2 regions of the Eubacterium sp. BL-380-WT-2B genome follow, and region 2 is predicted to be linked to the other one. Evidence: riboswitches for the same ligand, from Rfam matches in the RefSeq annotation. Region 2 holds a riboswitch; the other holds the start of a gene.
What was found. Region 2 has a riboswitch for cobalamin ahead of FYJ53_RS06945 (ABC transporter substrate-binding protein). Riboswitches for the same ligand answer to the same signal wherever they lie in the genome.
Positions count from the first base shown of each region.

Region 1 (4,415 bases), on a different contig from region 2:
TTTCATTAAGCCCCTGAAGCAGTAAGTGATGAAAATGTTTGAAATTCTGCTTGGCGGCGTGGTCCAGCAGTTCCTTATACCATCCCTTGATCGCTTCCTCTGAGAGGTCTTCATGGAGCGTATGGCCGGTAATATTGCTGTGAATGGAATCGATCCGGACAAAATCGCAGATCTGTTCAAAAAGCTCGATGACAAAGGGGTTCTCTGTTCTTCTCAGGATATTCCGGATAAAGCGGCAGTGGAAGGCAAACATTTCGATCGGGTTGGAAGAATCCAGGTTGTCGGTCATTTCGTATAGGGTCATGAAATCTTCACGGCTGCATTTGGAAGCGCCGTATGTGATGGTGCTGGGTAAAAGAATAGAGAGCATCCGGTATGTATCACTGATGCCGTGACGCCGGTTTTCAAAGCGCTTTTCATAAGCCTCACGGTGTTCCGGCAGGCGGCTGTCAAAGATTACCTGAGCATTTTTACCGTGGGAGCAGAAAATAAGATTGTTGTCCTGCAGCAGACGCAGGGCTTTTCGAACGGAATTACGACTGGCACCCATTTGTTTGCTGATTTTTGGTTCAGATGGCAGGGCGTCACCCAGTTTTAATTTGCCGTTGTAAATATCATCCTCAATCTTTCTGCAAATAAATAGATACAATGGAATTTCTTTTTTCAAAATACAATCTCCTTTTGGGGGTATTTTAACAGTATAACATCATTTGCTAAAACTTACATCTAAATTGAGAAAAAATTATAAAGAAATTCTTTTTCGGTCAGCCTTTACCATATCGGAATTAGATGTGTGTTCCTCTGAATGAGGTGTACCCATTTTGAAGAGAATTAAACACATGAAAAATATTTTTAAGGTAACAGAAATTTGAAAATATTTTAAAATGGGTTTTTCACATTGCAAATTCGGGTAAAAATAAGAAAACAAATAAAAAGGATATAATTGGTTGAATTAAAATGATAACTTCAATTGCAGATAAAAAGTTTTTAAATAAAGAGATTGCTTTGACAGGAGATTCGATTTATAATAAAGTATATATATTGGGAAAACTAAATAGAAATTGCGGCATCCGGAAAGTGCTGGCACACTTATCCGGCTTGCGCAGGTGCACAACCACCATACACAACGGCCCTGGGGGGCACGTACCGCATTACTTATTATAGGCTATTTTTGTGCTAAAAACAAGAGGACACCCTATAAATAAGTGGGCTTATTTGTGTTAGCATTTTATAAAAGTGTCATATAACTGTGCATGGTTGGTTTTATCCTGCACAGTTTTTTTATTTGGTTTTCCCTGAAATTTAGGAGAAGACAATGGAATCAAGGTTAGATCAAAAGGCAATTGGCCAGCGCATCCGGCAGCGTAGAACTTTTTTAAACATGAGCCGTGAGGATTTGGCGCGAAAAATAGGGATTACACAGACTTTTTTAACGGACATCGAGCTGGGAACCAAAGGCTTTTCGCTAAAGAGTCTTGAACGTTTCTGTGAAGCGTTAAAAATGTCTTCAGATAGCATCCTGTTTGGCAAAAGTCTGGATGAAAAAGAAAAAAACACTGCACTGCTTGATATTCTGGAGCATTGCCCCGATGAAAAAAAGGAATACGCAGAAAGAATGATGATGCTCTTTTTAATGAGCCATGAAACAGAAAACTAGCATGGATGTATAAAATGACCGGACTCAGGAAAAGAGACCGGTTTTTTATTGCCTGTAATCCGATTACAGAAAATATGTAAAATATTCGGTGGAATTGGCAAAAAACTGCTTATTTCCCATAAAAAGGGGTAGCGCCTGAGTCGGATTGGTGATATAATTGGAAACGAAAATTAAATAGGAAAGACTAATGTAAAATCTGTTTTGGATTCTTTCGTTTTTGCCCTGGTAAAAACAAAGGATAAAGGGAATCTGGTGAAAATCCAGAGCGATCCGGTCACTGTAATTCGTTAAGTCTCCTTATGATGCCACTGGAATGAAAACCGGGAAGGCAAGGAGAATATAATGCGATGAGTCAGGAAACCTACTGGACAGAGTGCTAATAATTACCTCCAGGGAAAAGGGAACTTAGTAACGTTAATTTAATTGTAGTATCCGCAATAGACAGCGTGGATAAATAATTCTGTTGACAAACCTCTTTTTTACGGAGACGTAATGAAGAGGTTTTTATTTGTTTTTAATGAATGTTTGATTGAAGGAGAAGGATTGAAATGAAATTAGTTGTAGTGGGAATCAATCATAAAGACACACCTCTGGAAATCAGGGAAAAGGGTGCTTTTATCAAGCGGACCGTAAAAGAGGGTATTGCAAGCCTTCTGGAAGAGGCGTGTATCGAAGAGGTGATCATTCTTTCTACCTGTAATCGAAGCGAAATTTATGTGGCGACCCGCGACGTTGAAGCAGCGGACCAGGCGCTGAGAAATTTTTACATCGAGGAGAAATCCGGCGATCTCGAAAATTATCTGTTCTGTGAAAAGGGCAGAGAAGCCATCCTTCACCTTTACCGGGTAGTGACCGGGCTGGATTCAATGATCCTGGGTGAGGACCAGATCTTGGGCCAGGTAAAGGATGCCCTTGAATTATCCCAGTCTGTTCACGGCTGCGGAAAATACTTAACCAAGGCTTTCAGAGAAGCCGTCACCTTTGCCAAGAAGGTTAAAACCGTTTATAAAATCTCCGAGACCCCGCTTTCCCTGAGCTCGACAGCGGTTAAGCACGTTAAAAGAAGTTATGAGGACTATGCGGATAAAAAGGTGCTGATCATCGGTTCTGGAAAAATGGGGCTTCTGGCACTGCGTTATATGGCGGCAGAGGGCTTTAACAGCGTTTATATGACCAACCGTACCTATCATCCGGGGGATGAATACCGTGATATTTATGAGGGTGTTAACATGATCCGCTACGAGGACCGCTATGAAGCCATTGGGGATATCGATGTAATTATCTCGGCGACAGCCTCACCCCACGTGGTCTTAAAACGGGAGCTCATGCCCGAGCGCAAAAAGCCGCTCATGGTCATTGACCTGGCGCTGCCAAGGGATATTGAGGAAGCCATCTCGGAGATGGATCAGGTTGAGCTGCTGACCATTGACAATTTTAAAGATATTATTGATGAAAAAATGCACTACCGTGAGCGGGTGGCAGAAAAGATCGCCCTTGAGATCGAAGAGGAAATCGATGGCCTCATGGTCTGGATTACCAAGTCCAAGGTAGACAACATGGTGGCACATTTTAACCAGGTTTCCGGACAGCTGGCGGACGAAACCATTGAGATTCTCAACAAGCGCTATCAGTTTGAGGGGAAGGACAAGGAATTTCTTGAAAAAATCGTCCATTCAAAATTCCGTGAAATGGTAATGCCGTCCATCAGGCAGCTAAAAACACTGGACAGCGAGGACGATATTCTGCGCTTTGAGAAAACACTGGCTTTTTTATTTTCAGGTGGCAATGCGGAGGCGGCCCAATGAAAGGGCCGATTCTGCTCAACTTTACCGGGAAAAGGGCCCTTGTAATCGGCGGCGGGAAGGTAGGAATGCGGCGCGCGGAAACCCTAGCCGGGTATGGGTGTTCTGTGACCTGCGTGGATAAAAACATGGAGGTTCCGGAAAAGCCGGTTGAGAACATCCGTTATGTCAAAGCATACTGCCGGATCGAGACAGCCCTTGACGGCATGGATCTTGTCGTGGCGGCGACAGACCAGCGTGAGCTGAATGCCCGGATTCTTGAAAACTGTAAAATACGCGGTATCTGGTGCAACGTTTCAGACGACCCCGAGCATTCGGACTTTATTTTTCCCTCAGTGGTAAAGCGCGGGGATTTGACGATCTCGGTCTGTACCGATGGGGCCAGTCCAACGCTGACCACCCAGATAAAAAGGGAGCTGGAAGAAAAATATGATGAAAGCTATGCAGAGCGTCTCAGGCTGCTTAAGCAGCTGAGGCTGCATATTTTGAAAACGGAAACCTCACCGGATGAAAAAAAAAGACAGCTCAAGGGGCTGACAGCGTTAACCATTGAAGAATTGCAGAGAGAAGTGGAGAAAATATGAAAATAATTGTAGGCTCAAGAGGCAGTAAGCTGGCAGTGGTCCAGACCAACTGGCTTCTTGAGGAGTTAAGAAAAGCAAACCCGGAGGTCGATTTTGAACTCAAAATCATCAAGACAAAGGGCGATAAGATACAGCACAAAGCCCTTGATAAAATTGGGGATAAGGGTATTTTTACCAAAGAGCTGGAGGATGCCCTCTTAAGCGGTGAAATCGATATGGCGGTTCACAGCATGAAGGATATGCCCTCTGCGCTGCCCGATGGGCTCACACTTTCGGTGCCGCCCATGCGGGAAGACCCGAGAGATGTGCTGCTGACACCGCATAAAATCAGCGCCATCCAGGAGCTGCCCGAAAATGCAGTCATCGGTACCG
Region 1 is NZ_VUMP01000007.1:296,286-300,700, reverse strand. It holds gene FYJ53_RS15865 (GntR family transcriptional regulator) at 1-667, opposite strand, end outside; gene FYJ53_RS15860 (helix-turn-helix domain-containing protein) at 1,316-1,657, shown strand; cobalamin riboswitch at 1,853-2,041, shown strand; gene hemA (glutamyl-tRNA reductase) at 2,206-3,462, shown strand; gene FYJ53_RS15850 (bifunctional precorrin-2 dehydrogenase/sirohydrochlorin ferrochelatase) at 3,459-4,043, shown strand; gene hemC (hydroxymethylbilane synthase) at 4,040-4,415, shown strand, end outside.
Region 1: another riboswitch for cobalamin. It lies ahead of hemA (glutamyl-tRNA reductase); the one in region 2 lies ahead of FYJ53_RS06945 (ABC transporter substrate-binding protein).

Region 2 (4,415 bases):
TTTACAGAAGAATATTGAAACCATGATCGGCAAGGAAATTATCCGGGGCAACCTGGATGAGGACCAGGTGGTCACCGTTGACTTTAAGGACGGCCACTTTGTCATCGAAAAATAAAAGAGCAAAGTCTGAGACCGGCGCAAACCTGCGCTGGTCTTTTTTTATGCAAAAAAGAGGAAGGCAGAAGCTTTAAACAGCAGGAAAAGACATGACCAGAGCCGGAAACCATGCTATAATCAAACCATAAACTGCCGCAGGCAATGGGTAAGGCCGACTGGTTTTACCTGCAGAGGCGCTGTGGAAAAGAATTTGATTTTTGGAGGAACGAGGATGAGTGAGCCCTTATATTTTAAGACCCGCGAGGCTTTCAGAGACTGGCTGTCCCACAACTGCCAGTCCAGCGAAGGCGTCTGGCTGGTGTTTGGAAAGACAAAAGCCCTGGTGACCGTAAAAGCTGGCGAGGCGCTGGAGGAAGCCCTGTGCTTTGGATGGATTGACGGCCAGATGAAAAAAGTAGACGGCCAGTCCTACATCAAGTATTTTTCCGCGCGCAGAAAGAACAGCAAATGGTCCGCGAAAAACAAGGCTTTGGCAGAAAGCCTTGAAAAACGCGGGTTGATGACAGACATCGGCAGGGAAAAGATCGAGGAGGCAAAGAAAAACGGCCAGTGGGACAGCGCCGCAGGGCCCTCACCCGTCACAGAGGAGCAGATTGAGGCAGTGGCCCGGCTGCTGCGGGAAAACGAACAGGCTCATAAAAACTTCCTGAATATGCCGCCTTCTGTAAAAAAGACCTACACAAGAGCTTATCTTGACGCCAAAACGGAAGCCGGCCGGGCCAAGCGCCTGGCGTGGATGGCCGGGCGGCTGGAGAAAAATTTAAAGCCAATGTGATCCGGGAAAGCAGGAGAATCGATTGTGAAATCAAGAGCGCTTTTTCACGCTGCCTGCGGCGCTGCCATCCTCTGCCTGATAGCGGCCGTGTTTTTTGGCCTGCGGGGTAATACCACTAAAACAAAGGTGGTGATCGACAAGCCCTCACCCTGTACACAGGAGCAGATAGAAGCCGCGGCGCATGCTGTTAAACGGGACTTTCAACGGCATTTTGGCTGGGAGCTTCTCGAGCTGACCTACGAGGACTGCGGTGTCTTGGAAAATGGAAAAAGCACTGTGCTTTTTAAATCAGTGATCCGTACCGGCTTCCTGACAGATGGCAGCGTTCCGCCGCGCAGTATGGTGTATTGGCGCTTTTGGGTCGCCCAACGGCCTGAAGGCAGTGGCTGGTATGTGGTGAGCTGTGGGTATGGGTAAAAGCCGTGCCCCAGAGATTGATAAGCGAGGTGAAGCATGAAAAATTTTAGTATGCCGGAAACGGTCAGTCCGTTTTTGGAGCAGGAGGAGCTGGAACGGTTAAGCCAGAGCCTTGAGAAAAACATCTCCCGGGAAGAGGCAGAGGCATTCCTTCGCCGGGTTCCGCTGCGGCCAGGGGCAGCGCCCGAAGAGAGAGCCAGGTGGGTTGAGCGCCTGTCAGAGGAGCTGGAGACAAACTTTGACCAGGAGACCATTGTCAAAATAAGAATGGGCTGCCACTGCAACGAAAATGGCCGGCTGGAGGAAACCGCCGAGACTTTCAAGGCGCTATACCAGTCCAAAGGGCAGGATCTGGCACGCTTTGTCAGCCACCTCAACGAGAGCGGGGCGGGCTGGAGCATCAAGGGCGGCGCACTGTATACCAGGATGTTTACCTGCGAGTGTCCCATGCTGGAAAGGGCCGGGACCTCCCCATCGCTGACCTGGTGCTATTGTACTGCCGGGTACAGCAAAGCCTTCTTTGAAGCCGTATTTGAGCGCCCGGTGGAGGTCGAGCTGCTCCAGACCATCAAGCAGGGGCATGACTGCTGCCTGCTGAAGGTTACAGGAATCCTTTAAAATAAAGCGGATAAAATGCAATCTTAAGCCCGGGGGCGAGCTGTTCCTTACGCTCATCTCTAAGAGTAGCTATGGCTATAAACAGGCAGACAGCAGCCGGCGCGTTGACGCCAACACCCTGCTCTCGGAAAAAAGCGGTACTGAGACGGGCGTGCCCCACCTCTATGTGGATCTGGCAGACATAAAACGCTTTTTTAAAGCCTGGCACCTTGAGGACAGCCTGAGAGAATCCTGCGTCTATAACCCTGCGGAGCCGCAGTATTACAGCAGCCACTGGAGCCTTATCGTCAGAAAATAAATCTCCCCGGTTGGATATTGACAAGTATAATAGAAGCAGGTATAATGATAAAAACAGAATAACCTTTGAGGTGCTTAGCAATAAGAGAATAGGGAAACCGGTGTGAGTCCGGTGCGAACCCATCACTGTAAACAGGGACAAAGCCTGAAAAGCCACTGGAGCAATCCGGGAAGGCGGGCCGCGGAGGAGCTGTAAGCCAGGAGACCTGCCTTAAAGAAGAAATACGTGCAGGGGGAGAATGCAGCGGCGTGTTTGAATAAATGAAATCTCGGAAAATGGGACCGATGAGCAGAGTGCTTATCGGTTTTTTTATTTGCCGAAAAGTTAGATGTGCCTGTGTTTTCTGGGAGATGTTGACATCCAAAAGGATTTAACATAAATTTTTAATTTAATGGAGGAAAAAATGAAGAAGAGAGTGATTGCACTGATGTGCGCGTTGCTTCTGCTGGTTCCGGTCTTTGCCGGGTGCAGCCAGAGCGGGGATTCGAGTGAGGCGAAAAGCATTACCGTGGTGGATGATACCGGGCGCGAGGTAACCATTCCCCAGCCCCTTGAGAAAGTGGTGGTGGCCAACCGCTACAATTCTGAGCTGATCCGCGGGATCGGCGCCATCGACAAGGTGGTGGCGGTGGATAAGAACACAGCCCAGGACCGTGTGTACTGGAGCCAGTTCGACCCGGATAATGTTATCGGAAAGGGCCAGAGCGAGCTGAATTATGAAAAGATTGCCGAGCTGGGCGCCCAGGTGCTCATCACCCCGGACAACGGCACATGGGAAGAGGACATTAAAAAGCTGGAGCCCTTCGGCATTCAGGTTGTCGTGGTATCCGGCTATAACAATGCCGAGCTGCCAAAGGAAATCGAGATTCTGGGCAAGCTGTTTGGCAAGGAAAAGGAAGCCGAGAAGCTGACAAAATTTTACCAGGATAACATGGACATGGTGGCCGAAAAAATTAAGGACGTCAAGGGAAGCAAAAAGGTGTACTGGGAATACGGCGACCCAAATACCACCTGCATACCGGGAACCAGCAATGACGGCTGGAACAGCATGCTTTTAAACGCCGGGGCTGTCAATATTTTCGGCGACCCTACCATTACCGGCAAGACCATTGACCCGGAAAAGATTCTGTTAGAGGACCCGGACCTTATCATCAAGACTTCATCCGGCCCGGCCCTCAAAAATACCGGCGTTTACACGCCGCCCACAGCGGAGGACTACAGCACCATCTCCTCCGAAATGCTGAGCCGCGCAGGCTGGTCCGATCTAAAGGCGGTCCAGAATGACGATTTCTATGTGACAACAGGCTTCTGCGCCGGCGGACTGGGCAAAATGATCGGGACGGTTTATACCGCGAAATGGTTATACCCTGAGCAGATGAAGGATGTTGACCCCGACGCGATCTTTGACGAATGGATGGAAATCCAGGGGGTTGATCCGGTAGAAGGGCATGTTTTTCAGGTTAAGCATCAATAGTAATGGAAAAGCAGCAGACATTAAAAGCCTATCATAAAAAAAGAGCGGCGTTGATGCTGGCAGCAGTGATCCTTTTGATCATTGCTGCTTTTTCCAGCTGCTTTGTCGGCGTTGCCAATGTGACCGTGGGGCGGGTGTTTGCGACCCTGCTGCCCGGCGGCCACTTTATGGGTGCGGCGGCGCTGAACCAGACCGAGCTCACTGTGCTCATGCAGCTGCGCCTGCCGCGCATTACCATGGCGCTGGTTTCCGGCATCGGCCTGGGCATCAGCGGCCTGGTCATGCAGGCCATCACCGGCAATAAGATGGCAAGCCCCTTTACCACCGGGCTTTCAAACGCCGCGGCCTTCGGGGCATCGCTGGCCATTATTTTCGGCTTTACGCCCTTTGGCAGCAATCAGGTGGGCACTGTCATGATGGCCTTTGTGCTGGCCTTTATCTGTGCCGCCATGGTGTACGGCATCGCCTCGGCCAAGGGCATGGGAAAAACAACGATCATCCTGATCGGCATTGCCCTCAACTATTTCTTTTCAGCCCTGAATGCCAGCATGCAGTATGTGGCCAACGAGCAGCAGCTCTCCGCCATTGTCCACTGGACCTTTGGCAGCCTCTCGGAGATCACCTGGGAGCAGATTCTCGTGGTCTGTGTTATTCTGCTCCTGACCTTTCCGTTTATCGTCCGTTTTGCTTGGCATTACAACCTTTTATCCACCGGG
Region 2 is NZ_VUMP01000003.1:167,545-171,959, forward strand. It holds gene clpB (ATP-dependent chaperone ClpB) at 1-115, shown strand, start outside; gene FYJ53_RS06925 (YdeI family protein) at 329-892, shown strand; gene FYJ53_RS06930 (hypothetical protein) at 917-1,309, shown strand; gene FYJ53_RS06935 (DUF6144 family protein) at 1,346-1,927, shown strand; gene FYJ53_RS06940 (hypothetical protein) at 1,911-2,201, opposite strand; cobalamin riboswitch at 2,277-2,453, shown strand; gene FYJ53_RS06945 (ABC transporter substrate-binding protein) at 2,629-3,699, shown strand; gene FYJ53_RS06950 (iron ABC transporter permease) at 3,702-4,415, shown strand, end outside.